One region of the Streptomyces sp. NPDC030814 genome, then DNA from elsewhere that is predicted to be linked to it. Evidence: predicted binding sites of a transcription regulator. Region 1 holds the regulator's gene; the other holds the start of a gene.
The links. The regulator HspR, encoded in region 1, represses chaperone genes until heat shock. The targets are predictions, from matches to a motif close to TTGAGNNNNNNNNNCTCAA.
Positions count from the first base shown of each region.

Region 2: a site for HspR is predicted at 3,486-3,504, ahead of lon (endopeptidase La). Genes of this name have one in related genera too.

Region 1 is NZ_JBVIDX010000006.1:389,083-403,836, reverse strand. Features, by position in the region: gene dnaK (molecular chaperone DnaK) at 1-927, shown strand, start outside; gene grpE (nucleotide exchange factor GrpE) at 924-1,601, shown strand; gene dnaJ (molecular chaperone DnaJ) at 1,644-2,822, shown strand; gene ACZ43N_RS16640 (heat shock protein transcriptional repressor HspR) at 2,830-3,288, shown strand; gene ACZ43N_RS16635 (hypothetical protein) at 3,410-3,553, shown strand; gene ACZ43N_RS16630 (hypothetical protein) at 3,576-3,866, shown strand; gene ACZ43N_RS16625 (helix-turn-helix transcriptional regulator) at 3,876-4,910, opposite strand; gene ACZ43N_RS16620 (helix-turn-helix domain-containing protein) at 5,333-5,578, shown strand; gene ACZ43N_RS16615 (hypothetical protein) at 5,708-6,358, opposite strand; gene ACZ43N_RS16610 (ABC transporter ATP-binding protein) at 6,427-8,199, opposite strand; gene lxmA (lexapeptide family class V lantibiotic) at 8,460-8,678, shown strand; gene lxmD (peptide terminal cysteine decarboxylase LxmD) at 8,795-9,400, shown strand; gene ACZ43N_RS16595 (hypothetical protein) at 9,397-10,404, shown strand; gene lxmK (class V lanthionine synthetase subunit LxmK) at 10,401-11,591, shown strand; gene ACZ43N_RS16585 (hypothetical protein) at 11,588-11,764, shown strand; gene ACZ43N_RS16580 (T3SS effector HopA1 family protein) at 11,761-12,807, shown strand; gene ACZ43N_RS16575 (class I SAM-dependent methyltransferase) at 12,804-13,685, shown strand; gene ACZ43N_RS16570 (M16 family metallopeptidase) at 13,682-14,754, shown strand, end outside.
Region 2 is NZ_JBVIDX010000022.1:82,752-97,505, reverse strand. Features, by position in the region: gene ACZ43N_RS33185 (response regulator transcription factor) at 1-492, opposite strand, end outside; gene ACZ43N_RS33180 (spermine/spermidine synthase domain-containing protein) at 624-1,298, opposite strand; gene ACZ43N_RS33175 (rhomboid-like protein) at 1,693-2,595, shown strand; gene ACZ43N_RS33170 (GNAT family N-acetyltransferase) at 2,670-3,323, opposite strand; gene lon (endopeptidase La) at 3,527-5,929, shown strand; gene ACZ43N_RS33160 (MarR family winged helix-turn-helix transcriptional regulator) at 6,211-6,705, shown strand; gene ACZ43N_RS33155 (protein phosphatase 2C domain-containing protein) at 6,736-7,521, opposite strand; gene ACZ43N_RS33150 (sensor histidine kinase) at 7,892-10,846, shown strand; gene ACZ43N_RS33145 (roadblock/LC7 domain-containing protein) at 10,843-11,355, shown strand; gene ACZ43N_RS33140 (DUF742 domain-containing protein) at 11,352-11,852, shown strand; gene ACZ43N_RS33135 (GTP-binding protein) at 11,968-12,591, shown strand; gene ACZ43N_RS33130 (styrene monooxygenase/indole monooxygenase family protein) at 12,641-13,879, shown strand; gene ACZ43N_RS33125 (C40 family peptidase) at 14,090-14,754, opposite strand, start outside.

The DNA.
Region 1 (14,754 bases):
GTCGTTCTCGTCGGTGGCTCCACCCGTATGCCCGCCGTCGCCGAGCTCGTCAAGGAGCTGACCGGCGGCAAGGAGGCCAACAAGGGTGTGAACCCGGACGAGGTCGTCGCCATCGGTGCCTCGCTCCAGGCCGGTGTCCTCAAGGGTGAGGTCAAGGACGTCCTGCTCCTCGACGTGACCCCGCTGTCCCTCGGTATCGAGACCAAGGGCGGCATCATGACCAAGCTCATCGAGCGCAACACCACGATCCCGACCAAGCGGTCCGAGATCTTCACCACGGCCGAGGACAACCAGCCGTCCGTGCAGATCCAGGTCTACCAGGGTGAGCGCGAGATCGCGGCGTACAACAAGAAGCTCGGGATGTTCGAGCTGACCGGTCTGCCGCCGGCGCCCCGCGGTGTCCCGCAGATCGAGGTGTCCTTCGACATCGACGCCAACGGCATCATGCACGTGACCGCCAAGGACCTGGGCACGGGCAAGGAGCAGAAGATGACCGTCACCGGCGGCTCCTCGCTGCCGAAGGACGAGGTCGACCGGATGCGCCAGGAGGCCGAGCAGTACGCGGAGGAGGACCAGAAGCGTCGCGAGGCCGCCGAGACCCGCAACCAGGGCGAGCAGCTCGTCTACCAGACCGAGAAGTTCCTCAAGGACAACGAGGACAAGGTCCCCGGCGAGATCAAGACCGAGGTCGAGGCCGCCGTCGGCGAGCTGAAGGAAGCCCTCAAGGGCGAGGACACCGCCGAGATCCGCACGGCCACCGAGAAGGTCGCCGCCGTCTCGCAGAAGCTCGGCCAGGCCCTGTACGCCGACGCGCAGGCCGCGCAGGCCGCGGGCGGCCCCGAGGGTGCCGCCGCCGGCGCCAAGGCCGACGACGACGTCGTCGACGCCGAGATCGTCGACGAGGACCGGAAGGACGGTGCCGCGTGACGGAGGAGACCCCGGGCTTCGACGAGCAGCAGCCGCAAGGTCAGCCGCAGCAGCCCGACGTCCCCTCCGGCTCCGAGGACGCCGAGCCGAAGGCCGCCCCCCAGGAGGGGGCGGCCCCGGCCGGGGACACGGCAGCGACGGCCCAGGTGGCCGGCCTGACGGCCCAGCTGGACCAGGTGCGTACGGCGCTCGGTGAGCGCACGGCGGACCTCCAGCGGCTCCAGGCCGAGTACCAGAACTACCGTCGGCGGGTCGAGCGGGACCGGATCACGGTCAAGGAGATCGCCGTGGCGAACCTCCTGACCGAGCTCCTGCCCGTGCTCGACGACATCGGCCGCGCGCGGGAACACGGCGAACTCGTCGGCGGATTCAAGTCCGTCGCGGAGTCGCTGGAGACCGTCGCGGCGAAGATGGGCCTCCAGCAGTTCGGCAAGGAGGGCGAGCCCTTCGACCCGACGATCCACGAGGCCCTGATGCACAGCTACGCGCCGGACGTCACCGAGACGACGTGCGTGGCGATTCTCCAGCCGGGGTATCGCATCGGCGAACGGACCATCCGCCCCGCGCGGGTGGCCGTGGCCGAACCCCAGCCGGGGGCGCAGACAGTCAAGGCGGACTCCGAGTCCGCGGAGACGGCCGACGACAAGGAGAGCGGTGGCCCGGACGAGGGCTGACGGCGACGACGCGAAGAACGAGGGGAAGGAGGGACGTCGGGGATGAGCACCAAGGACTTCATCGAGAAGGACTACTACAAGGTCCTCGGCGTCCCCAAGGACGCCACCGAGGCCGAGATCAAGAAGGCGTACCGGAAGCTCGCCCGCGAGTTCCACCCGGACGCCAACAAGGGCAACGCCAGGGCCGAGGAGCGGTTCAAGGAGATCTCCGAGGCGAACGACGTCCTCGGCGACCCCAAGAAGCGCAAGGAGTACGACGACGCCCGCGCGCTCTTCGGCAACGGCGGCTTCCGTCCGGGCCCCGGCGCCGGCGGCGGCACGTTCAACTTCGACCTGGGCGACCTCTTCGGAGGCGGTGCCCAGGGCGGACAGGGAGCGGGCGGCTTCGGCGGCGGGCTCGGTGATGTCTTCGGGGGCCTGTTCAACCGGGGCAGCTCCGGCACCACGCGGGTGCAGCCCCGGCGCGGCCAGGACATCGAGTCCGAGGTCACGCTGAGCTTCACCGAGGCCATCGAGGGCGCGACCGTGCCGCTGCGGATGTCCTCGCAGTCCCCGTGCAAGGCGTGTTCGGGCACCGGCGACGCCGACGGCACCCCCCGGGTGTGCCCGACGTGCGTCGGTACCGGCCAGGTCGCGCGGGGCTCCGGCGGCGGTTTCTCCCTGACGGACCCCTGCCCGGACTGCAAGGGCCGGGGCCTGATCGCCGAGAACCCCTGCGACATCTGCAAGGGCTCCGGCCGGGCCAAGTCGTCCCGCACCATGCAGGTCCGCATCCCGGCAGGGGTCGCCGACGGGCAGCGGATCCGGCTGCGCGGCAAGGGCGCGCCCGGCGAGCGGGGCGGTCCGGCGGGCGACCTGTACGTGGTCGTGCACGTCGACGCGCACCCGGTGTTCGGGCGCAAGGACGACAACCTCACGGTGACCGTGCCGGTGACCTACCCGGAGGCGGCGCTCGGCGGGGAGGTCAGGGTTCCGACCCTGGGCGGACCGCCGGTCACCCTGAAACTGCCCCCGGGCACCCCCAACGGCCGTACGATGCGGGCCCGTGGCAAGGGAGCGGTCCGTAAGGACGGCACCCGCGGGGACCTGCTGATCACGGTCGAGGTGAGTGTCCCGAAGGACCTTTCGGGGAAGGCTCGTGACGCCCTGGAGGCGTATCGCGAGGCGACCGCGGGCGAGGACCCGCGGGCGGAGCTGTTCCAGGCCGCGAAGGGAGCATGACCACACCATGGACACATCCGGCCGCCGTCGAAACCCCTATGAGCTGACGGAAGAGACACCGGTGTACGTCATCTCGGTGGCCGCCCAGCTATCCGGTCTGCACCCGCAGACCCTGCGCCAGTACGACCGCCTCGGCCTGGTCTCGCCCGACCGCACCGCCGGGCGCGGTCGGCGCTACTCGGCCCGCGACATCGAACTGCTGCGTACGGTCCAGCAGTTGTCACAGGACGAGGGCATCAACCTGGCCGGCATCAAGCGCATCATCGAGCTGGAGAACCAGGTCGCGGCCCTCCAGGCGAGGGTCGTCGAGCTGGAGACCGCGCTCGACGGTGCCGCCGCGGCGATGCAGCAGCGCGAGGCCGCGGTGCACGCCTCGTACCGGCGTGACCTGGTGCCCTACCAGGAGGCGCAGCGGACGAGCGCGCTGGTGGTGTGGCGGCCCAAGCGGCAGCAGACCTCGGACTGAGAAGCCGTCCGTGAGCCGGGACCTGGCAGCAAAGTGCCTGGCAGCAAGTGTCCTGCCCGGTGCAGCATCCTGACATCGCGGAGCCTTCAGACGGGGTGTGCCCGCTGGCAGAGTCGTGGTCATGAAGAACACGGGGAACACGGGGAACACACGCATCATCAGGACACTGTCGGCGCTCGCGCTCGTCATGGCGCTGCCGCTGGGAGTGACGGTGGCCGCCAAGTCGGGGCCGTCGGTCGCGCTGTCCGTCAACGGCTGGCAGTGAGCCGGCGGGACGAACGGACGGGATGACGACCGTGGAGTTCCAGGACGGGACGTTCCGGGACGGGGAGTTCCGGGAACTGGTGCTGGTCCGCAGGGCGCCCGGTGACGCACCGGCGGCGACGGCCGTGATCAGGGTCCTCGGCAAACTGCCCGGGGGCTGGGAACACGCCTGGCGACTCGACGAGGACGGGGGCCGGATCCACCTTCGGATCCGGCCCCCGTCCGGTTCGCCGGCCCACGCCGTACGGGACTGGCTGACCGAGGCCCTCGACGACCCGGCCCTGCACAGCTGGCGGGCCGCCGGGGCGCCCTGACCGGCGGGGTCAGATCCAGCCCCGCTCCCTGGCCAGCAGGGCCGCGTGCGGACGGTTGCTGGCGTTCAGGGTGCGCAGGACGTCGGCGACGTGCCGGCGGTAGGTGCGCAGGGAGACACCGAGTTCGCGGGCTCCGATCTCGTCCTTGGTGACCCGGCACATCGACTTCAGGACCTCCAGCTCCATCGGGCTCAGGGTCTCGGTGTCGGGTTCCGGGGCGCCGAGCAGATCGGTGAGGTCCGTGGCCTGGTCCCAGATCTTCTCGAAGAGGGCCAGGATGCTGGCCACCAGACCTGGTTCCTGTGCGACCAGCGCGCCCCGCGAGGTGTCCGAGGGGTCCGCCGGGACCAGCGCGGTGTGCCGGTCGTAGACGAGGACCCGCTCGGCGATGTCGGCGGCGACCCTGATCCGCGCGCCCTGCGCGTTCAGTTCGCGCAGATAGGCGGCGGTCGCCGGATCCGCCAGGGCGTCCTTGAGGACCACGCTGCGGATGTGGACCCCCCGGCGCAGACAGCGGCTGTCCAGCGGCCGCGCGTGGGCGATGTTCTCCCGGGTGAGCGCCCGGTAGGGCTCGACGGAGAGGATCTCCTTGCGGGCGAAGAACGCCAGGTCGTCGATCCGGTCGCGGATCTGCGCGAGGTTCGTCATCCGCTCCACGCCGCCGCCGGCCTGGGTGTGGGCGCCCTGCTCGGCGCGGAGTTCGGCGACGAGGTGACGAGGCCGGGTCACCTGCTGCAACTCGTGGTGCAGCTCGCTCAGCCGTCGGTCGGTGAGCAGACCGACGGCCACCTCGGGGTCCGCCGCGGTCAGGGTGCCTGCGGTCCCGCTCTCGGCGGCGGCCGGGTCCTGAGCCGCCCCTTCCGTGCGGCGGAGCAGGCCCAGTTCCGTCAGCCGCCGCAGCACCGCCTCGACGTCGCCCTGCGACGCGTGGAGCAGGAGGTGGATGTCCTCCGTCGTGGTCCCCGGGTTCCTCAGGAAGTGCCGGTAGACGCGCTCCTCCATCGCGGTGAGCCCCAGCAGGCCCATGCTGCCCGCATTGTTCATCCTTCCCCCCGTGTTCTTCCCGTACGGCCCGGGCCGGTGGCCGGTATCGCGCGGGTGTGGCTGGTCGGGGCCACGGCGATACGGAATCCACCGAAATGATCGGGACTCAGAGTAATGCGTTGGTCAAGGCTTCGCCCGGTCACGGCGGCACACCGTGGAAGGTGTGGCGAACGTGTGACGGACGAGCCCGGGCCAGGACACGAACGAACGGCGTTGGCCGAAAGTTTCGCTCGCAGCATGGTGCCGCGCCGGTGCAGCAAGCTGCGCCCCGCGGCACGGGATCTGGCCGAAAGCGCTTGGCAGGCTGGAACCCGTCGGACAGGAACCGATGCACGTCGGACACGAACCGATGGATGCGCACGGATTCCCCGGCCACGAGCCGAGGGAAGCCGACACGACCGAACACAACCAGGGGGACACACATGGCTGTTGTCGTACAGGAGGACGCGCTCGACTTCTCCGCGCTGACCGACCGCGAACGGGAGGTCCTGCTGCTGCTCGCGACGGGCGAGCAGAACCGCTGGCTCGCCCGCCGTCTGGGCATCGCGGAGCGCACGGTGCGGGCCCACACCGCCAGCATCGTGCGCAAGCTCGACCTCAAGTCCCGGTTCGAGGCGGCGATCGTCTCGCACCTGTACGCGGACGACATCAGGGGAACCTGCGGCTGACCTCCGCGGGGGACGTCATGAGGCCCTGCCGGTACTGGGGAGTACCGGCAGGGCCCTCTGCGTCGTGTGTCCAGGGGCTGTCCCGTCATACGCGCGCCCACCGGGAATCACGGGACAGCCCTCGTGGCGTCAGCCGGGCAGCAGGTCGCCGACCATCTCGATCGCCGTCATCCACAGGGGCTGGGCCCCCGTGCCGAACGCGGCGGCCAGCGCGTAGCCGAGGGCCGCGTCCAGCGCCTCCGGCTCGGCGTCCTCGCGCCACTCCACCAGGACCTTCCCGTCGCCGTCGGAGGAGAAGTCCCCGAGGTACGCCCCGGCCCGCACCAGCCGGCTGCCCGGGATGGAGTCGGGCACCAGCCGCCAGGAGCGCTCCGCGTACCGCACGTCGACGCGGTACGAGCGCCGGGTCAGCCGGCCCTTGGCGGGGTCGATCACCGCCTCCTCGCCGTCGACGGTCAGGGTGAGCCGCGCACCGTCACGGGTGCCGACCGGTATGTGGTCCTCGCCCTCCGTCCCCTCGGCCCGCCACAGTTCGACCTTCGGCACCCGCTCGCCCGTCACCGTGACCTCGCCCCGCTCGGCGTCCAGCCGGACGGTGAGCGCGCCGAACCGGTCGTCCTCGATGACGTGCTCGGCCACGGGCCTGGGCCCGCTCTCCTCGTACGCGTCCGCGTCGTCGTGGTCGTCGTAGTCGTCGTACGCGTGGTCCTCGTGGGGGTCGTACGCGTCCTCGTCGGTCTTCTTGGCGAGCGAGGTCGTGGGGGCCGGGTCCTTCGGCATTGCGGTGTTCCTTCACTGTGGGGGTCTGACGGCGGTCAGTACGTCAGGTAGGACGGAGCGCGGGGTTCTCACGCTCCCGTGGCGGTCAGCTGGGTGGCGGCGAGATCCCGGTACAGCTCGTCCCTGCCCAGGAGTTCCCCGTGCCGGCCATGGTCGCGCACCCGCCCGCCGGCGAGCAGCACCATGTGGTCGGCGGAGGTCACCGTGGACAGCCGGTGGGCGATCAGCAGCACCGTGCAGTGCTCGGCGGCCCGCTCCACGGTGTGCCGCAGCGCCGTCTCGCTGAGACCGTCGAGGTGGGCGGTCGCCTCGTCGAGCAGCAGCACCTGGGGGCGGCGCAGCAGTGCGCGGGCGATGGCGAGGCGCTGGCGTTCCCCGCCGGACAGCGCGAGACCGCGGGCGCCGACCTGGGTGTCGAGGCCCTCCGGCAGCCGGGCCACGAGCGAGTCGAGCAGGGTGTCCCGCAGCACGCGGGCGACCTCCTCCTCGTCGGCGTCGGGGGCGGCGTACAGGAGGTTCTCGCGGAGGGTGCCGGCGAGCATCGGGGTGTCCTGCTCCACGTACGCGATCCGGCGGCGCACCTCGGCGCGGCTGAGGGTCGCGATGTCCGTGCCGTCGAGGAGGACGCGCCCGGCGTCCGGCTCGTAGAACCGCTGGAGGAGCGAGAAGACGGTCGTCTTGCCGCTGCCGGAGGGCCCGACGAGGGCGGTGACACCGCCGGCCGGGGCGACCAGGCCGACTCCGTCGAGGGTGGTGGCGCGGCCCGGGTAGGCGAACGTGACGTTCTCCAGGGTCACTCGCGGCGGCGGGCCGACCGGGCGGGCCGGGGTCTCGTCCACGTCCGTCTCGATCTCCATCCGCTCGACCTCCTCGATGCGGGTGAGCGCGCCGAGGCCCTGCTGGAGCGAGGTCGTGCCGCCGACCAGGGACAGCACCGGGCCGCCCAGGTTGAACAGGTAGAGCAGGAAGGCGATCAGCGCGGCCAGGTCGAGGGCGCCGGTGGCGACCAGGGCGCCGCCGAAGCCGATGACCGCGAGGAACGAGGCCTGGACGACCAGCGCGGACAGCACCGCGATCGTCGCGTGGTAGCGGGCGCCGGTCAGACCGGCCCGGTAGGCGTCCTCGGCGGCGGCCACGGCCCGCGCGGTCTCCGTCGCCTCGCCGCCGTTGGCCTTCACGGTGCGGGCGGCGCCGAGCGCGCGGTCGAGGGCGGCGCCGATCTCGCCGACCGAGGTCTGCGCGCGCGTGGTCACCCGGCGGATCCTCGGCATCACCACGCCCATCGCGACACCGACCACCAGCAGCACACCGGAGGTGATGCCGAGCAGCGGCAGGCTGGTCATGCCCATCAGGACGATGGTGGCGACCAGATGGATACCGCCGTCGAGCAGCTGGATCACACCACTGGTCGCCGCGTGCTGCACGAGCGTGCTGTCGGAGGTCACCCGGGTGGTGAGGCCGCCCGGCTCCGTCCTGTCCAACTCGGCTGTCCGCAGCCGGATCAGACGGTGGATCAGTCCTCGGCGCACATGCAGCACGACCTTCTCCGCCGTGCGCTCGCTCACCAGCGCCTGGGTCCAGGTGAGCGCGATCGACACCGCCAGCAGGGCCAGCATCAGCAGGAGTTCGTGGGTCAGGTCGCCGCCGGTCATCAACGCCGTCAACGACGACTCCACGACCATCGGCTGCGCGAGCCCCGCCGCGCTGCCGGCCAGCGTCAGAACGAGGACCAGCAGCAGCACGTTGCGGTGCGGGCGGGCGTGGGCGAGCAGCGCGCGGAGCGGGGGGCGGGCCGGCTGGGGCGGCGGAGGCTCGGGCCTCGCGGAGTCATGTGTGTTCACCCTGGACTTTCTACGCGTACGGGCGGGGCCGGCGGTATTGGCGGTTGCGGCAATGCCGGGCACGGCGATGCCGGTTCGGGTCATGCCGGGTGCGGTCATGCCGGGTGCGGTCATGCCGCAACTGACAATGGCGAGCGGCTTTTTCGGCGGGCCATAGTTATCTCGTCGCCGAGCGGCACCGGCCGAAAAGCCGGAAAGTCCGCAAGGCGGCCGGGAATTCGGAATGCCGAAATCCCGCACCACGAATCAAGGAGAGACTCATGCAGTCGACGCAGAACGAGAAGGACCTGTTCGAGGGCTACACCGCCTACACCTCCGCCGAGGAGCTGGGCCTGTACGACGGCAAGGACGCCGCGCCCGCGTTCAGCCCGACCATCCCGTGGGCGATCCGCGCCACCATCATCACGGCCCGCTCCTCGCAGCAGTGCGCCGCGGCCCTCGGCTCGCTGACCGCCCGCACCATCGAGAAGAAGTGCTGACGACCGGGCGACCGGAGCAGTGACCCGCGGGGAGGGGCCGGTGCCGGCCATCGGCCCCTCCCCGGGCAACGCGACACACGCGACACACACCGATAAGCATGTGCAAGGAGGCGGGAATGGACCCCACAGGAGTCGCGGATCCCGGATTCCGCCGGGTGCTCCTCGTGGGCACCGGCGCGCTGAGCGTGGCATTCCTGCCGTTCTGGATCAACTGGCTGGGCAACACCTTTCCGGAAATGGAGAAACGGGTGGTGCTGACCCGTTCCGCCCGGAAATTCGTTTCGGCGGACGCGATATCCGCGCTCTGCGGGCGGGAGGTCGTCACCGACGACTGGAACGAGGCCGCGCCCGGCACCGTCCCGCACGTCGAACTGGCCCGCTGGCCCGACCTCGTGCTCGTCCACCCGGCCACGATGCACTTCCTCAGCCGTTACGCGCTCGGCCTCACCGACACACCGCTGCTGTGCGCCCTGCAGTCGACGTCCGCCCTCGTGGGCGTGGCCCCGTCGCTGCCGCCCGGCGCGCAGCTCAGCCCCGTGGTGCAGGGGCATCTCGACATCCTGCGCGACCGCCCCGGCGTGGTCGTCGCGCCGACCGTGCCCGCCGTCAGCGCGAGCACGGGCGAGATGGAGGACGGCGGGTCGTTGCCGCTGTCCGAGCTGATGGGCCTGTGCGTGGGCGCGTACGCGCGGGCCCGGCGGGCGGAGGGGGAGGACGAGTGACCGTACGGACGGCACAGGCGGCGCAGACGGCATACACGGAGCAAGTCGAGGACCGTGTCGCAGAGTTCGGCACCGGGCTCCAGCGCACCCGGGTACGACGTACGGCCGACGGACGCCACGAGTGGTGGCACGGGGCGGGATCACGGCGGGCGGCCCCGCCGACGGCGCCCCTCGCCGCACACGTCCCCCGGCACACCGCCGGAGCCCGGTTGGTCACCCCATTGCCCTCGGGCGACGGGCTCGCCTACCTCGCCGACGGGCCGTACTCCGCCGCGGCCTGGCTCCGCGATCCGCGGCCGGCGGCCCGGCGGCTGGCCGCGCACGCGCTCGCGGCGGCGGGCGCGGCGCTGCGGGACCTGCACGCCACGCCCGCGCCGACCGGGGCGCCGCCGCCCACGCTCACCCGACTGCGGTGGTTCGCCGAGGGGACGGACGGGGGTGGCGGTGACCTCGCCGCCGTGCGGCGCCTGCGGGAACACGCCGTACGGGTGTGGGGCCCCGCCCGCCTCACGACGCTCCGGTCCTGGTGCGCCGAGGTCGTGGCGCCCGTCCCCGCGTCCGGCGACGGCGACGGGAACGAACGCGGGGGCCGGGACGGTCACGGTCTCGTCCTCGTGCACGGTTTCGCCTCGCTCGGCGCGCTGATCCCACCCCTGAGCCGGGGTCCGGTGGCGCTGCTGACGGGGGAGGACCTGGGTGCCGCCCGGCCCGAACTGGACCTCGGCTGGCTGCTCGGCGATCTGGCCGAACTCGCCTGGGCCGTACCGGTGTGGGGGGAGGACGCGGGCGTCGACCTGCCGGCCGTCCTGCTCGACGCGTACGGGCCGGGCGCGGACCGGGAGCTCGCGGCCCGCGCCGCGGTGCTGCGGATCGCCGCGCACATGCGGGACTTCGCCGCGTACTGCGGCTGGAGCGACGAACTGGCCGACTACACCGCCTTCATCGCTGACCTGATCGACGAGGAGGGCCGCCGCGCGGTCCCCGGGGGAGCCACGACACGATGACGATCACCACCGACACACCTACGGGGACGGCCACGCCCGAGCCGGTGCGCACCCGGCAGCGCTACCGGCCCACCGAACTGGGCACCGTGCCCGCTGTGAACGCCCTGCTGGAGCGGCTCGGACTCGGCCGGCTGGACGCGTCGGCGGTCACCGCCTTCGGGGGCCGCAACGACAACTGGGCGGGCCCGACCACCACCGGGGAGCAGGTCTTCGTCAAGACGGTGACCCCGCTGCCGGACGGCGGCTGCCCCGAACTGGAACGCGCCCTGAGCTTCGAGGAGTTGGCGGTCCGGTGGCTGCCGGACGGCTCGCCGCTGCGTTCACCGGAGCTGCTGGGCGCGGATCCGGCGGCCGGGGTGACCGTGCACCGGCTGGTGCCCGGGGCCCGGTCGGGGGCGGAGCTGGCGTTGGACGGGGACTTCGACGACGAGCTGTGCCGGGCGGCGGGACGTGCGGTGGGGACGCTGCACGCGCTGCCGGCCGGGGACGGGATCGACACCGGGGAGGCGCCGCTGCCGCCGCTGGCCTGGCTGCGCGCCCTGCCCTGGAGCGCCGTCCAGGAGCGCAGCATGGCGCAGATCGCCGCCTGGCAGCTCGTCCAGGACGACGCAGAGGTCGTGGCCGTCCTGGCCCGGCTGCGGGAGCGGGAGGCGACCGTGCCGCACGCGCCCACGCACTGCGACCTCCGCTTCGACCAGTTCATCGGCGCCGACGAGGGCCACGGCCCGCTGTACCTGTGCGACTGGGAGGAGTTCCGGCTGGCCGATCCGGCGCGGGACGTGGGGGCGTTCGCGGGGGAGTGGCTGTTCCACGCGACGTACTCCGTGTTCGCGCCGACCGGCGAGGCCGGGGACGACCGGCGGGGCGCCGGAGCCGGGTTCGGCCTCACGCACGAGGAGATCATCGGGCGGGGGTCGGCGAGCCTGCGCCGCCATCTGCCGCGCGTCCACGCCTTCTGGCAGGGCTACCTGGAGTGCCGTACGCCCGACTCCGGGCTCCCCGAGCGGGCCGCCGCCTACGCCGGCTGGCACATGTACGACCGCCTCATCGCCACGGCCGAGTCCCACGCCACGCTCAACCCGGTCGCCCGTGCGGCCGCCGGCATCGGCCGCACGGTCCTCCTGGACCCGGCGGGCGCGGCCCGGACGCTGGGCCTGACCCTCCCGGACGGGAGCACCGACCGATGACGACCACCGCCCGCGCCGGGGCCGAGGCCATGGCGCGCTGCGCCCCGGTACCGGCCGCCGCCACGGCGTGCCGAGGCCCCGCCGTCGCCGCCCGCACGGTGCCGCGCGCCCCGGCCGCAGCCGCCCGTACGCCCGGCCCGAACCCCGACCACCCGAACGGGAGCCACCGATGACCGCTCTCTCCCTCCTGGACCCCCCGGTGTCGGGCGCCTCCCCCGACGCCCGGCACCGGGGCCTCGCACCGCGGCTCCGCGCGGCCCTGGGCGGCGTCAGCGTGGCGCCCGGGGCGCGCGAGGCCACCGTCGCCGGACGTACCGTCACCGCCGACAGCCCCCGTGACCTGCGGGGCCGCCTCACCAACGCCCTGTACGAGGAGCTGCACGCCGGCCGCGGCCGGGGCGGCCCTGAGGCCGAGGGCCCGCCGCCCCGCCGTACGCTCCGCGACCCCGCCCTGGAGGCGCGGCTCGCGGCGGCCGTCCCGCACACCACCACGCCCACCCGGGGCCGGCTCGTCGAGGTGCTCCACCGGCCCGACGGCGACCAGCTCGTGGTACGCCTCCCCGAGGTCACCGCCCGCGTACCGGCCGAGCGGCTGCTGACCCCCGCCGACCCGCCCGCACCCGGCGACATCGTCGAACTCGCCCTGGAGGCCGCGCGCCCCGCGCTCTCCCCCGGCTTCTTCTACGTCATGGGCTCACGCCCCCTGCCCCGCCCGGCCGGCCCCGTACGCCGTCTCTTCCTGCACGCCCGGGACGCGGACGCGGCGGTCGCCCTGTGGGGCACGGCACTCGGCGCACTGGAGGAGGCGGGCGCGCTGTACCACGCGAAGGTCCTCTCCGACCCGCAGGACTTCCCGCGCCGGGACTCCGTCGTCGTCTACCTGCACGGCGACCACCGCCGCGGTGAACGCGCGGTCGCCACCGCCGTCGCCCCCCACGCGGGCACCCTCACCGGCGACGGCACCTCCGTCTTCACCGAGGAACTGGCCCCCGGGGTCGCCGCCGCCTGGGACCCCGAGGACCCCCGCCCCGGCCAGGACGGCATGAGCTTCGGCCAGCACCGCGCCTTCGCCCTCGCCGGCGGACTCATCGCCCACGCGCTGTCCGACGGCGACGCCAGCCGTGAGGCGTACGTCGTACGGGCCTTCCACGAGGCGGGCATCGACCCGCTGCACCCCCAGAACAACCTCGACACCCGCTCCGGAGGCGGACGATGACGACCAGCGTGGCAACAGAAGAGACCCTGGTGGCCGGCACGGGCGGCCCCGACGCCAACGCCGACGCGAACGCCGACACCGGCCCCGGCACGAACGCGGACACCAGCGCCGTCGAGCCCGGCGCCGGTCTCGGCACCGCCCTGACCACGGCGTACAGCGACGCGCTCGCCGAGGTCTACGACGAGATCTACCCGGCCACCCCCGATCTGGAGGACATCGCCGACTTCCTCCTCACCCTCACCGCGCCCGGCGCGAGCGTCCTCGAACTCGGCGTCGGCACCGGCCGGGTCGCGCTGCCGCTCGCCGACAAGGGTTTCCGGGTGCACGGCGTCGACTCCTCCGAGGGGATGCTGGCCCGACTGGCCCGCAAGGACCCCGAAGGCCGGATCACCCCCGTGCACGCCGACTTCGCCGCCCTCGATCTGGGCCGCACCTTCGATGTCGTCCTCGCGCCCTTCAACTCCCTGTGCTGCGCCGTCGCCCCGGACGAGCAGATCGCCCTGATGCACGCCGTCGCCCGGCACACGGCGCCCGACGGGCATGTGGTCATCGAGACGTTCGATCCCAGCGACTACCACGTCCAGAAGAAGAACGAGATCAGCACGTACCCGATCGACGGGCGCGGCGCGATGATCGAGTCGATCGGCGTGCTGCCCGCCTCGCAGAACATGATGATCCACAACACGCTCTTCCTCGACGGTGAGGCCCCCAAGTCCGCGACCACCGTGATGCGTTACCTGTGGCCCAGCGAACTCGACCTCCTCGCCGGCATCGCCCGCCTGGAACTCTCCGCCCGCTACTCCGGCTGGCGCGAGCAGCCCTTCGACGGCGGCGACAGCCGGAAGATGTGCGTCTCCGTGTACCGGCCCCTGCGATGAGCCTCCGGCTGGTCACCGAGGAGATCCCCGGCCGCGGCCTCGCGGCGGTCGCCCTCACGGTGGCCGCGGGGGGCGACGACGATCCGCCGGGGCGGCACGGGATGGCCCACCTGGTGGAGCACCTGATGTTCCCCCGGGGCGACGGACACGGCGACGCGGGAGGGAACGCAGGCGGGGGCGGAGCAGGCGCCGACGGGGAGGGCACCGGTGGGGAGGGTGCCGGTTTCGTCGCTCTCGTGCAGGAGGCCGGCGGGATGTGCAACGCCGAGACCCACCGCGACCACACCGTCTTCCACACCGTGGTACCGGCCGACGCCCTGCCCGACGTCCTGGGCCTGGAGGCCCGCCGTCTCCTCCGTTTCCGGCCCGCACCGGCCACCGTGCGCTCCGAGACGGCCGTCGTCGCCGAGGAGATCCGCGCTGCCGGGGCCGGCGCCCGCCTCTGGGACACGGTCCTGGCCGCCCTCCACCCGGGCGCCCGGCACGCCTACGGCACGACGGCCGAGCTGACCGGGGTGACGGCGCAGGAGGCCGCGACCTTCTTCCGGCAGCACCACCGGCCCGAGCGGGCGGTGCTGTCGGTCGTGGGCGATGTGGACGCCGGGCGGGTGGCGGAGCTGGTGGAGCGGGAGTTCGGGGCCGTCCGGGAGCTCGAGGCCGTCGGGGGGCTCGGGGCACTCCGTGAGCTCGGGGCACTCCCGGAACTCGGGACCGGTCGGACCGCCACTCCCCAGCCCCCCGCTCCCAGGGGCCCCGCCCTCCGGACGGCCTCCCCGCACCGGCCCACCCCCGGCGCGGCCGTCCCGTACGCCCGTGACGGTGTGGCCGTCGGGCATGCCCTGGCCGATCCGCGCGGCGACTTCCGGCTGTACGTCGCCCAAGTCGTCCTCTGCGAGCTCCTCCGCCGTAGCCGCCTGCCCCAACTGGTGGCTCGGGCAGCGGAGTTGGACGCGGCGACCGTCCACTGCGGCTACCAGGGCCAGTGGCTGGCCTCCGCCGCCCCCGACCTCGCGCTGGTGCTGCTCGGCAGGGTGCCGGGGGCCGGCGTGGAGGAGGTCGTCGGGCGGTG
Region 2 (14,754 bases), on a different contig from region 1:
GCGGCGCTGCGCGTGGTCGATCTCCAGCTCACCGAGGCGCAGGATGCCCGAGCGCGGGGTGGTGGCGGCCAGCGCGGCCCGCTCCACTCGGCGCAGCAGCACATGGACGCGCGCGGCCAGTTCACGCATGGAGAACGGCTTGGTCATGTAGTCGTCGGCGCCGACGCCGAGCCCGACCAGCATGTCCGTCTCGTCGTCCCGCGCGGTGAGCATCAGCACGGGGACGGGCCGCTGGGCCTGGACGCGCCGGCACACCTCCAGGCCGTCGAAGCCGGGCAGCATGATGTCGAGGATCAACAGGTCGGGCTGCCATGCCTCCGCCGTGTCCACGGCCGCCGGGCCGTCGGACGCGGTCTGTACGACGAAACCCTCGGCGCGCAGGCGGGCCGCAATGGCGTCGACGATCGTCGGGTCGTCCTCGACCACGAGCACCCGGCGCTGTGCGCCCGGGGTCGCCGTCGTGCCGCTGTGGGAGGTGTGTGTCTGCTCCATCGCCCGCCCCTGAGTTGCTTTCCGGAATCCGTGGGGTGATCCCTTGACTACGCATGGCTGCGCATGACTGCGATTGACGCTTGAATGATCGGCGCCAGGCAAGCAGGGTACGGGCAGTCACCACGCCAGGGCTATCCAGGTCGGACCGCGAGGTGCACCACGTCCGGAACTCCTCGGGCAACGGGGATCTCTTCGGTACGCACCTGTTGGAACCCGGCATTCCCCAAGGTTTCCTCGAATTCCGGGGAAGGCTGTGCCGACCACACGGCCAGTACGCCGCCGGGGTTCAACACCCTTGCGCAGCTTGCCAATCCGGCCGGTGAGTACAGGTTTTCGTTGCTCTCGGAGACGGTCCAGTCGGGCCCGTTGTCGATGTCCAGGCAGAGCGCGTCGAACGTGGCGCAAGTCTCATTGACGTACTGGACGAGATCGGCTTCCACGATCTCCGTGCGCGAGTCCGCGAGGGCCGCTGCGGACAGTTCGGCGAGGGGTCCCGTGCGGTGCCAGTCGATGACGGCCGGTTCGCGTTCGACAACGGTGATCGCGCCCCAACTCGGGTTCGCGGCGGCGTGTGCGAGCGAGAAGCCGACGCCCAGACCCCCGATCAGCACACTCGGCTGAAAACGTCCGGTCAGGGCGTCGAGGGCCGTGTCGACCAGCAGACGTTCCGAGCGCCCGTCGGAGGTGTCCATCAGAAAGCACCCGTTGGCGATGATCTGCAACAGCTCCCCGTGCCGCCGCAGGACGACCTCGCCGTAGGGGCCCTCGCGCCGGTCGATGACTTCGGGTACGTCGATGGTGGTCATCCCTCCATTTTCACGCTCCCTCGCCTGACGGCGGCTGAATTACGACCGCTGCGCCGGGGGTCGGCGGGTGCGGAGCGCCGGCCCGTGGCGTCGGGGTGCGTTCGGATCTCCGGGGCGCGCCGACGCACCGTCACGCGAAGAGCCCGAGCCCGAACTCCTCGCGCGGCGACGGGCGTACGGGGTTGTCGACGCGTTTCTCGGCAAGCCCCGCGGATGCGGGCCATCAGGAAGTGGACGCGGTGGCCCCTCACGCGGTCGGCCCCGGTGAAACGCCAAGCCGGCGGTGGGGTGAGGCTGTCGGATTGCTGTGAATCACGGTGAAGGTGGCACAGGTCACAGACAGCGGTGTGGCGGCGTACCGAAGGTGGAGGCGAAACGGAAGGAGCGCCTCGCCTTGGACCGTGTGGAGACCGGGGAAGGGCTGAACCGGACCGACGTGACGCCACCGTCGGCGGCCGGGCCGCTCCTGGACGGAATCCCACGACAGCCGGGTACGGCGACATCGGTAGGGGGCGGGGCGAAGCCCGGGCCCTCGGTGGGCGGACACGAGCGGGCCGAGGCTTCGGAGTTCGGCGGCCGGAAGGTCCGGGCCGCGCCCGGCCGTCGCGCATGTCCCACCCGCGCCTCCCTCCCACGCCCTTGGCGGCTGCTGCCCATCCCCACCGACACGCCCTTCACCTTCTGGTACCTGGCCGTCCTCGCCGCCACCTCGGTCATCACCGAGTACGCGGACCCGGCCCTCGTCCACGCTCTGCACCAGGGCTTCAGCACGGACGTGGCACATCTCCTGGGCGCCCCGGTGCCGGTGCTGGTCGCGAGCGCGCTGTGGATCGCGGGCGGGGTGGCATCGCCCTACACACCGGCCTTCGTACTGGTGCTGACCGCGCTGGAACGCCGGATCGGCGGCCGGCGGACGGCCGCGGTCTTCCTGCTGGGCCATGTCCTCGCCACCCTCGCCACCGAGGTCCCGGTGGCACTGTCCGTCCTGACCGGCGGGCTGCCGGGCAGCTCACTGCACCGCCTCGACTACGGGATCAGCTTCGGGGTGGCGGCGAGCGTGGGCGCGTTGGCCGCCCTGCTGCCGTGGTGGTCGCGCTGGCCTCTGCTGCTCGCCTTCGGCGGGATGCTCGTGGACGACCTGCTCGTGTTCGCGGACCCGATGACCAACTGGGGGCATCTGATCGCCCTCGGCATCGGGATCGCCGCGTGGCCGGTGGTACGGCGCTGGCGGGCGGCGGCGGTGGCCCGTGACACGTTGGCCCGTGACGCGCCGGGGCCGGGGCCGGTGCCTCGGTGAAGGCCGTCACCCAGGCCGTGTCCCCAGGGCCGTCCGCCGGGCGGCGCCTGGCGCAGGGCGGAGGATCGACATCCCTACTGCCGGCCGTCGAATCTCGCGGTCGTCAGCGGCGCGACCGTGGTCCAGCCCAGGGACTCGTACAGGGCCCGGCCCTCCGGTGTTCCGCCCAGTACTCCGACCTCCGCGCCCTGTTCGAGCGCGGACCGGGTCAGGGTGCGCATGACGAGCGTGCCGAGGCCTCGGCGGCGGTGGGACGGGGAGGTCTCCATCTGGTCCACGACCGCGGTCCGTCCAGTCGGGGCGATCTGCCCGCGTGCCGCCCAGGAGCCGTCCGGTGCGGCGATCATCGCGCGGATCACGCCGCCTCGGGACCAGGTCCGCAGGCGGTATCCCCCGGGGGCGGTGGCGGCCGGTGCTGCGTGCGCCCGTAGGGGTACGGCCATCAGCCAGCCCGGCTCCGGGTCGACCCACCAGCCCTCACCCAGCCAGGGGCCGACTCGCGTCGCCTCGGCGAAGACCTTGAGCCACACCCCGGACCCGGTCACGGCGTCGGCCACCTTCCGGACCGTCTCCTCCTCGACGTCGTCGTGCGTCGCCGCGAGGACATGGCGGGTGACGTGAGCGGCCGTTCCGTTGTCGATGGTGTAGCCCCAGGGCTCCACCACCGGGGGCGCCGCCCCGCGCGAGACGACCCAGCCGTCGACCCAGGCCCGCACGATTCCGTCCACTGTCGCCCCTGTCTGCGCGTGATGGTAATGGGTGAACTCGCATTCAGACTATTACGCGCAGCCGTGAAGGGCCAGCGGGTTTCGGCTTCGGGGCGACGCCCCTCTTTGATCGCCCACAGCGAACACCTCGGCCCTCGGGGAACATCCCGGGGCTCATGTGCATTGAGTCGGCATAGCTCAACTTGAATGCCGAGGGAGAGATCATGGCTTCGATGTCCGCACCGCTCACCCTGCCCGTACTGCCGCTCGACGACGAGGTCGTGCTGCCCGGCATGGTGGTGCCGCTGGACCTCAATGACACGGATGTACGGGCCGCGGTGGAAGCCGCGCAGGCGGCGGCGCGGGCGGAACGGGGCAAGCCGAGGGTGCTGTTGGTGCCGCGGATCGACGGCGCGTACGCGGTCACGGGTGTGCTCGGTACCGTCGAGCAGGTGGGGCGGCTCGCCGACGGCGATCCGGGGGCGCTGATCCGGGGGCGCGGCCGGGTGAGGATCGGGGCCGGGACCACCGGGCCCGGGGCCGCGCTGTGGGTCGAGGGGACCAGGGTCGAGGAGAGCGTGCCGGAGCCGCTGCCCGGCCATGTCGCCGAACTGGTCAAGGAGTACAAGGCACTCGCCACCAGCTGGCTGCGCAAGCGCGGCGCCTGGCAGGTCGTGGACCGGGTGCAGGCGATCGACGACGTCTCCGCGCTCGCCGACAACTCCGGATACTCGCCGTTCCTGACGACCGAGCAGAAGGTGCAGCTGCTGGAGACGGCCGACCCGGTCGCCCGGCTGAAGCTCGCCACCCAGCAGCTCCGCGACCACCTCGCCGAGCAGGATGTCGCCGAGACCATCGCCAAGGACGTCCAGGAGGGCGTCGACAAGCAGCAGCGGGAGTTCCTGCTGCGCCGTCAGCTCGAAGCCGTCCGCAAGGAACTGCGCGAGCTGAACGGTGAGAAGGAGGGCGAGGAGTCCGACGACTACCGCGCCCGTGTGGAGGCCGCCGACCTGCCCGAGAAGGTCCGGGAGGCCGCGCTCAAGGAGGTCGACAAGCTGGAGCGGTCCAGCGACCAGTCGCCCGAGGGCGGCTGGATCCGCACCTGGCTCGACACCGTGCTCGAACTGCCCTGGAACGAGCGGACCGAGGACGCGTACGACATCCAGGGCGCGAAGGGCGTCCTGGACGCCGAGCACGCCGGTCTGGAGGACGTGAAGGAACGCATCACCGAGTACCTCGCCGTGCGCAAGCGGCGGTCCGACCGCGGGCTCGGCGTCGTCGGCGGACGGCGCGGCGGTGCCGTGCTCGCCCTCGTCGGGCCGCCTGGCGTCGGCAAGACCAGCCTCGGCGAGTCCGTGGCCCACGCCATGGGGCGCAAGTTCGTCCGGGTCGCCCTCGGCGGCGTACGGGACGAGGCGGAGATCCGCGGCCACCGGCGTACCTACGTGGGCGCGCTGCCCGGCCGTATCGTCCGCGCCATCAAGGAGGCGGGCTCGATGAACCCCGTCGTCCTGCTCGACGAGATCGACAAGGTCGGCTCCGACTTCCGGGGCGACCCGGCCGCCGCGCTGCTCGAAGTCCTCGACCCCGCGCAGAACCACACCTTCCGGGACCACTACCTTGAGGTGGAGCTGGACCTGAGCGACGTCGTCTTCCTCGCCACGGCGAACGTCCTGGAGGCGATCCCCGAGGCGCTGCTGGACCGTATGGAGCTCGTCCGGCTGGACGGCTACACGGAGGACGAGAAGGTCGTCATCGCCCGTGACCACCTGGTGCCGCGGCAGCTGGAGCGGGCCGGGCTCGACACCGACGAGGTGACCCTCGACGAGAGCGCGCTGCGCAAGCTCGCCGGCGAGTACACCCGCGAGGCGGGCGTGCGGAACCTGGAGCGGTCGGTCGCCCGGCTGCTGCGCAAGGTGGCCGCCCAGCACGAACTGGGCGAGCGAGAGCTGCCCTTCACCGTCACCGACGCCGACCTGCGCGGACTGATCGGGCGCCCGCACCACGTGCCCGAGTCGGCCCAGGACCCGGCGGAGCGGCGTACGGCCGTCCCCGGTGTGGCCACTGGGCTCGCGGTCACCGGCGCGGGCGGCGACGTCCTCTACGTCGAGGCGTCGCTGGCCGACCCGGAGACGGGAGCGGCGGGGCTGACGCTCACCGGGCAGCTGGGTGACGTGATGAAGGAGTCCGCGCAGATCGCGCTCTCCTTCCTGCGCTCGCACGGCGCCGAACTGGAGCTGCCCGTCGCCGATCTGAAGGACCGGGGCGTGCACATCCACTTCCCGGCGGGTGCGGTGCCCAAGGACGGACCGAGCGCCGGTGTCACCATGACGACGGCTCTGGCCTCGCTGCTGTCCGGCCGGCTGGTCCGCACGGATGTGGCGATGACCGGTGAGGTCTCGCTCACCGGTCGGGTCCTGCCCATCGGCGGCGTCAAGCAGAAGCTGCTCGCCGCGCACCGGGCCGGGGTCACCACGGTGATCATCCCCAAGCGCAACGAGCCCGACCTGGACGACGTCCCCGCCGAGGTCCTCGACAAGCTGGAGGTCCACGCCGTCACCGACGTCCGCCAGGTGCTGGAACTGGCCCTGTCACCGGCGGAGGTGGCGGTCCCGGCGGCGGCCTGACGACCGCACGGTACGGCCGCCCGGCGCACGGGCGGCGCCATGGAGCTCCGGTGGTGACGTGACGGACATCCACCGGACGAGGGAAGGCCCGGGTCCCGTGAGGGAGGCCCGGGCCTCTCCCTTGGGTGCCCCGTGCGGGTGGCGCCCGTCGCGCGCGCCTTCCCGGCGGTCGGTGTCACCCGCCACCTGCGGAATACTTACGGCGCCGCCCGCGACAACCGTCCCCGGCGGAAACTTTCGGCAACTCTTCGGCAACGCGGATCGGGATCAGGAGCGCTGACGTGCAGGACGAGGGCGGAAACGGCGGCGCGGGCGATGGCGGGCCCGGGACGCCGACCGGCGGCATGGACCAGGCCTTCCTCGCGCTGGAGCGGGAACTGACGGTCCTGCTGCGGCGCGCCCGCGCCAAGTCCGGCGAGATGGCCCGGGCGGTCCACCCGGACCTGGAGTCCGCCGCGTACGGCCTGCTCGCCCGGCTCGACGAGACGGGCCGGCTGCGCGCCACGGAACTCGCCGCGTACATCGGCGTCGGCAAGGCCACGATGTCCCGTCAGCTGCGCGCGCTCGAACACCTCGGCCTCATCGCCCGCGAGCCCGACCCCGCCGACGGCCGCGCCTGGCTCGTCCACCTCACGGACGAGGGGCGGGCGCGGTTCCGCGCGGTGCGGGACGCCCGTCGGGTGGCGTACGTGCGCCAGCTGGCCGACTGGGACCGGGACGAGGTGGCCCAACTCGCGCGGCTCCTGAACCAGTTGAACAAGGGTGTCGAGGGCTGACCGGCTGACCGCGCTCAGCGGCCCGCGCCCTCACAGCTCCGCGTACACCACGCTCGCGTCGTCATGGGTCTTCGCCCGCCCGAGGAACCGGCGCTCGGCGTCGGCGTGTTCCAGGTCCCGTACGCGCTCCACCAGCGCGGCCGCGCCCTCCTTCCGCAGGAAGGTGAAGCAGTCCTCCCAGCCGCCCTCGCGGAACTTCTCCACCCAGCGCGTCGCCCCGTCCGTCAGGGCGGCCAAGGCCCGTACCCCTGCGCGCGGAACGGTCCCGGTCACCGCCCGTGCGGCCACGGCGGGATCGGCCGCCGCCGTCCAGAAACCGCCCTCCTTGTTGCGGACGGTGGAGTCGGCGATCGCGGCGGTGGCGAGAGAAGCGCGCGGGAGTTCCGAAAGGCGGTCGTCCAGCACCGTCGTCACCAGCCCGTCCGGGCCTTCGAGCAGCAGCGCGGAGTCGGAGAGGACCAGGTACTCCAGCGTCTCCTCCGACCACCGCGCCAGAACCACCGTGGCCTGTGGGGTTCTTGGGTGAGAAAGGTCACAGGTTTGGGCGTGCGCACGGGCGGTACGAGTGATTGCCTGCGAAAGCACTGCCGTCAGGGGTGAATCCCGTTCCGAAAGGGACAGTTCGGTCAGTGCGCCGCCGAGGCGGGAGACGAACCATGCGACCGAATGTCGACAGCCGTATTCGGCGGGCGGTGGTGTCACGCCGTCGAGGAGGACAACGGTGCCGCCCTGTCCTCCGGCGGGAAGCGCGACCGACGCGAAGTCCTCGTTGGGGCGGTTGGGATCGCCGGGCTCCGAGACGAGTTCAGTACGCATTCGGCCAGTCTGCACGAGCCCTCCACAAGATCCGTGAAAGGCCGACAATGGTCGCCGTGCGGCCCGCACCCTCCAAGCCGGGCGCCGGGTTTGGCATGGAATGATCGTGAGTGGTGAAGCGCGGCGGCGAATACTGCCAAAGCGCGTCGCCGACGTCCAACCGGCCGACTGTGCGGGGCGTCGGCACGAGCCGGTGGAACTTGCCCGCCAACTCTCCGGCGATGTTCACTCCTTCGGGTGGCGGGACCGATGATGCGGGACCACCGCCCACCGGCACTGGGAGGGTCGGGAGCCGTACCGGGGGGACGCTCACAAGTTGACGGAACGTCACCCGGACCCATGGGTAAACGAGTCAGGAATGCGAGCACCGGTGCAGAAGACGCGGCCTCGGCGCACAGGCAAGAAGGCAGCTTCGAAGGCCTCCGCGGCCTCCCCGAACCAGCAGGGGACGGCGCAGCAGGCCCCCACCGTCGGCACCGGGCGCAAGGCGCACGTGCGCAACCGGCTCATCATCGCCGTGGCCGTCGTGGCCGCCGCCATCGCGGGCGCGGGGGCGCCGTCGATCCTCGCCGCCTCGGAGCAACTGCACGACACCCAGAGCCTGGTCACGCTCGCCGAGCAGACCCAGGAGACACTCACCCTCGCCCACGCGCTGGCCGACGAGCGTGACGAGGTCACCGCGTACATCGCCGCCGGGCGGTCCAAGTCGGCCGCGCCCGACGAGCAGCGCGCCGACCGCGTCGACCGTCAGGTCGCCGAGCTGAGCGCCGACACCGACACATCCGCCGCGCTGCGCAAGGACATCGGGTCCATCGCCGCCGTACGGAAAGCGGCGCTCTCCGGCCGGAGCACCGCTCTGGAAGCGCATCAGGCGTACACCGCCGTCGTCAGCGAACTCCACGCGCTCGCCGAGGAACTCGCCCAGCAACTGCCGCCCCGCGCGGGCGGCGGGGCGTACGCCCTCGCCGAACTCGACACCGCCGTCCAGCAGGCCGCCGCAGCCCGGGGCCTGCTCGTCGCCGCGCTCAGCATCCCGAGCACCACGCAGACCGTCGTCGACCCGGCCACCGGGCTGCCCACCACCACGACCGGCTCCTCCGCCGCCGACGAGAAGCAGCGCGACGCCCTCGCCGCCGCCGCCCAGCAGGCCCGCGTGCGCTCCGACGCCGCTCTCGCCCACTTCCGCGAGATCGCTCCCGCCACCACCCGCTCCGCCTACGACGCCACGGTCACCGGCCCCGAGGCCAACGCCGCCGACAGGTACCTCGCGCGTTTCACCGACCGGCCCGTCCTCTCCGACGACGAGAAGGGCACCAGCGCCACCAAGATCGACACCGCGCTGTCCGCCCGCGTCGACCTGATGCGCGGCGCCGAGTCCTCCCTCTACGACCGGCGCACCAAGGACCTCGCCCAGCTGCGCGACGACGACGTGACCGCACTGGAGATCCGGGTCGCCCTCCTCGGCGCGCTGATGCTCCTCGCCGTCGGTGTCGCCACCGGCATGGCCCGCTCCCTCACCCGCCCGCTCGCGGTGCTGCGCATCGGCTCCGCCCGCGTCGCCGGTGACCCCGTCGCCGAGGAACCCATCAAGTTCACCGGCCGCAACGACGAGTTCGCCCAGGTCGTACGCTCCGTCAACGCGCTCCACGCGCACGCCTTCGCGCTGCACGAGCGGCTCGCGCCCCTGGAAGGCGACCGCAAGCACCTCATCGGCCAGCGCCAGACCATGGCCGACGAACGCGACCGGCTGCGCGCCGAACTCGCCGAGGCCGGCGCCCACCTGGGCAGGATCCAGCACAGCATCCACGGCACGTTCGTGAACCTGGCGCTGCGCACCCTCGGCCTCGTCGAGCGGCAGCTCGCCGTCATCGAGTCCCTGGAGGAGCGCGAGCAGGACCCCGAACGGCTCTCCACCCTCTTCAAGCTCGACCACTTCGCGACCGTCATGCGGCGCCACAGCGAGAACCTCCTCGTCCTCGCCGGCCACGAGCACATCCAGCACCACGCCGGGGCCGTCCCGCTGGTCGACGTCGTCCGCGCCGCGGTCAGCGAGATCGAGCGCTACGAACGGGTCCGGATCGCCGCGCTGCCGCCGAGCGCGCACATCGCCGGGTTCGCCGCCGACGACCTCAGCCACCTCCTCGCCGAACTCCTGGAGAACGGCACGTCGTTCTCACCGCCGGAGACGTCCGTCGAGATCTCCGGCCGGCTGATGGACAACGGCGAGGTCTCCGTCTCCGTCCAGGACGGCGGCATCGGCATCGCCGCCGACCGGCTCGCGAAGCTGAACGCCCGCCTCACCGACTTCGACCCCGAGGCCCCCTACGACCAGGAGGACGGCGACAGCCTCGGTCTCGGCCTCTACGTCGTGGCCCGCCTCTCCCACCGGCTCGGCACCCGCGTCCGGCTTCAGGAGCAGACGTCGGGCGGCACCGCCGTGGTCGTCGTCCTGCCCAAGTCGCTGCTGGCCGCGGTGCCGGCCGCGCCCGCCGCCGGGCCGTCGCTCGCCGCGGGGCCCGTGCTGTCCATGCCCGGCATCGCCGCCGAGACCAACGACGGCGCCCTGCCCGCCCGCAGCGTCGCCGTACGTGAGCCGGAGGGCGACGGGGACCCGCTGATCGAGGCCGCGGAACGGGCACTGCTGGCACGGGAGGCCGCTCACGCCGCCGGACGCGCGGGGAACGCGGACGGCGCCGCGCAGGACGAGGACACCGAACCCGACACGAACGCAGAGACGGACGGGGACACGGACACGGCCGTCCGCGAGGGGAACGCGGACACGGACACGGCCGTCCGCGAGGGGAACGCGGACACGGACACGGCTGCCCGCGAGGGGAACGCGGACACGGCCGGGGACGACGAGGCCGACGACGAACGGGACGACGCGCAGGGGACCCCGACGGAGTCCGTCTCCGAGACCACCATGGAGCTGTTCGCTCCGGTGGCCCCGGAGACGGCCGCCGACGAGGACGCCGACGACCCGTACGGCATCGGCCCCGACACCCATGAGCGCGCCGCCGACGAGGGAGACGCGGCGCGTACGTCGGCGAAGGCCCCGCGCCTCACCGACAAGGGCCTGCCCAAGCGCACGCCCAGGATCACCGCGCCCGCGCCCACGGCCCCGCAGCCGCGCGCGGGGGGCGTGAACGCCGAGGAGCTCAGGCGTCGGCTCGGCGGGTTCCACCAGGGGGCCAGGGAGGGACGCCGTGACGTCGAGGCGGAGATCGCCGAGCAGTCGGGCGAGACACGGGCACCCGAGCCACAGGAGTACCGGACAGAGGCAGTTGACACCACGGGGGGCACTTCCGAGGAGGCAAGCAGTTGACCGCGCCCAGTACCTTCGGCTTGAGCAGTGAAGCCCGCAACCTGCACTGGCTGCTGACCAACCTCGTCGAGGAGGTGCCGGGACTGCTGTCGGTCGCGGTGGTCTCCTCCGACGGTCTGCTCCTGCTCTCCTCCGACCCCGGCCGCAACGCCGAGGCCCGCGAGGCCCAGGGCGAACGGCCCCAGGGCCCCCGGGGCTCCGCCGCCGACCTCGCCACCATCGTCTCCGGCATCGGCAGCCTCACCATCGGTGCCGCGGGGCTCATGGAGTTCGGCGGGGTCAAGCAGACGATGGTCGCGATGGACGAGGGCAGCCTCTTCGTGATGTCGATCAGCGACGGCTCGCTGCTCGGCGTCCACGGCTCCCCGGACTGCGACATGAGCGTGGTGGCGTACCACATGGCTCTCTTCGTCGGCCGCGCCGGACACGTCCTGACGCCCGAGCTCCGCAGCGAACTGCGCAAGTCCCTGGAGGCCGAGGAGATCGAGGCGGCCGGGAGCAGGCGATGAGCGGCGCGAAGAAGACCAGGGCGCGCGCCCCCAAGCCGGGCTCGGCGAGGAAGCCGGGCCCGCAGCGGAGCCCTCACAAGAGGCTCCCGGTGCGCGGCGGGGACCGCAAACCCGCCCGCGTACGCCCCTACTCCCTGACCGGCGGCCGCACCCGCTTCGGTCATGTGCTCCTCGTCGAGACCTTCGTCGCCGTACTCGAAGCCCCGGCCGACAGGCCGGAGTCGGACGGGGGCAGCGCCCACGCGTCCAGCAGTGGGGGAGGTTCACTCACCACCAAGGTGATGCCCGAGATGCGGGCCATCGTCGAACTCTGCCGCCGTATGCGGACGGTGGCGGAGATCGCCGCGCTGCTGAAGATGCCGCTCGGTGTGGTCCGCGTCCTCCTCAGCGATCTCGCGGACCAGGGAAAGATCCGTGTGTACGGAACAGGTCACGGACCGGGACAGCCGGACCGCGCTCTGCTGGAAAGGGTGCTGAGTGGACTCCGCCGTCTCTGACGCCGCCTCGCCTGGCGTCACCCCCGACGCCTCGCCCGGCGTCACCCCGGGCGTCACCGTCGACGCCCCCCGGCCCGGCGGCTTCGCCCGGGCCGCCTCCCGCGGCCTCGACCGCTTGGCCGGGGCGCCCGCGCCCCGGTACGAGCCGGAGCCCGAGGAGGACCTGAAACCCTGGCAGGCCGACCTGACCCGCGCCCCCATCGCCACCAAGATCGTGGTGGCGGGCGGCTTCGGCGTCGGCAAGACCACCCTCGTCGGCGCGGTCTCCGAGATCACCCCGCTGCGCACCGAGGCCCTGATGACCGAGGCCAGCGCCGCGACGGACGACCTCTCCGCGACCCCGGAGAAGATCACCACCACCGTGGCCATGGACTACGGCCGCATCACCCTCGACGACGACCTGGTCCTCTACCTGTTCGGCACACCCGGCCAGGAGCGGTTCTGGTTCATGTGGGACGACCTGGTGCGCGGCGCGATCGGGGCCATCGTCCTCGCCGACACCCGCCGCCTCACCGACTGCTTCCCCGCGCTCGACTACTTCGAGAGCTGCGGCCTGCCGTACATCGTCGCCGTCAACGAGTTCGACGACAGCGACCGCTACGAGCCGGAGGACGTACGGGACGCGCTGACCGTGCCCGCCCATGTACCTGTCATGATCATGGACGCGCGGGACCGGGCCTCGGTGCTGGAGACCCTGCTCGCGCTCTGCGGGCACGCGATATCCGTCAGCCCCGAGTAGCCCCGGCGGGGCGCGGGGCACCCAGCGGCGTAGGAGGAGACCAGTCCGGATGCGGAAGATACTCGTCGTCGGAGCCGGCCAGTCCGGGCTCCAGCTCGCCCTCGGCCTCCAGTCGCACGGGTACGAGGTCACGCTGATGTCCAACCGTACGGCGGACGAGATCCGGCACGGGCGGGTCACGTCGACGCAGTGCATGTTCCCCACCGCGTTGCAGCACGAGCGGGACCTCGGGCTGAACTTCTGGGAGTCCCAGGCGCCCAGGATGGTGGGCCTCGGCGTCTCCGTCTCCGGCCCCGGGGCCGAGCGCCTCGTCGACTGGGTCGGGCGGCTCGACGGGTACGCCCAGTCCGTCGACCAGCGGGTCAAGATGGCCGGTTGGCTGGACACCTTCGCCCAGCGGGGCGGCCAACTGGTCATCCACGGCGCGGCCGTCTCCGACCTCGACTACTTCGCCCGCGTCTACGACCTGGTCCTGGTCGCCGCGGGCAAGGGCGAGCTGGTCTCCATGTTCGCCCGCGACCCCGCCCGGTCGCCGTTCACCCGGCCGCAGCGCTCCCTCGCGGCGGCGTACGTCCACGGTCTGGACCCGCGCCCCGAGCACCCCGACTACGAGGCGGCGCGCTGCAATCTGGTCCCCGGCGTCGGCGAGCTCTTCGTCACCTCGACGCTGACCACGTCCGGCCGGGCGGACCTGCTCTTCTGGGAGGGCGTGCCCGGCGGTCCCGCCGATGTCTTCGAGGGCGTCAACGACCCGGCCGAGCACCTCGCCCTGACCCTGGACCTCATGGAGCGGTACGTACCGTGGGAGCACGCGCGGACCCGCCGGGTCGAACTCACCGACGCGGGCGGAGTGCTGGCCGGCCGCTACACCCCCGTCGTACGGCAGCCGGTCGCCCGCCTGCCCGGCGGCGGGCTCGCCTTCGGCGTGGCCGACGTGGTCGTGACCAACGATCCGCTGACCGGTCAGGGCGCCAACACGGCGTCCAAGTGCGCAGCAACGTATCTGCGGGCGATCCTGGACCACGGCGACGCGGAGTTCGACGAGGCGTGGATGCGGCGGACGTTCGAACGGTTCTGGGCGGAGACCGCGGGTCCGGCGACGAAGTGGACGAACGCGATGCTCGGCGAGCCGCCGGAGCATGTGCTGACTCTGATCGGAGCGGCAGGCGCGCTGCCCCGGGTGGCCGACCGCTTCGCGGCCGGTTTCGACGACCCGGCGGACTTCGAGAACTACTTCTTCGAGGCGGAGAAGACCGAGGCGTACCTGTCGGAGGTCGCGGGGGGCTAAGGGGTGTCCCGTCATCCCCGGCGGGCGCACGACGCCGGCTACGGCACCTCGCCGCGCCGACGCCGTGCGCTGATCCACCGCGGATCACGGGACAGCCCTCAGTGCTGTGACCGGAAAGGTGTGCCGGGCGTCGCGAGCCGGTGAACCTTTCCGGTCACAGCACCGGACCCAGTCCCCCTCCCCCCGACACCGCGACCGCAGCCCTCCTCACTACGTGTCGTAGCCCTTGTCCGAGCCCTTCGTCGCCGTCTTCGGAAGCTTCGGGAGGTCGAAGCGTTTCAGGGGTTTGGCCCTGGGGTCGGGGCGTACGGCGCCGAGGAGCGGGTTGGCGGCGATGGGGGAGACCTTGATGGTGGTGCCGGGGCGGGGGGCCTGGACGACCAGGCCCTTGCCCAGGTAGAGGGCGACATGGGTGGCCCTCGGGAAGTACACGACCAGGTCACCGGGGCGCAGCTTGGTGAGGGGGACGCGGGGGAGGCGGGCCCACTGGGCCTGGCTGGTGCGGGGGATGCGCCGGCCGGCGTGGGACCAGGCACGGGAGGTCAGCCCCGAGCAGTCGTACGCCTTCGGGCCCGCGGCGCCCCACTTGTAGGGCTTGCCGATCTGGGCGACCGCGTAGCGCAGCGCCTTCGCACCGGTACGGGTGGGCGGCCGTACGGCACTGAGTGCACCGGAGGCGACGAGCCTCCGTTGGGCTGCGGCCGCCGCGCCCCTCTCCAGCCTCTTGATGCCGGCGAGCTGCTCGGTGGTGAGGGAGGCGAGGAGCCGCTCGACCTCGCCGAGGCGGTTCCGTACCGCGTCGCGTTCCGTCCGGCGGCGCTCGGTGAGGGTGAGCTGGCGGTCGAGGGCGGCGCGGGCCCGGCGGGCGAGCGCGT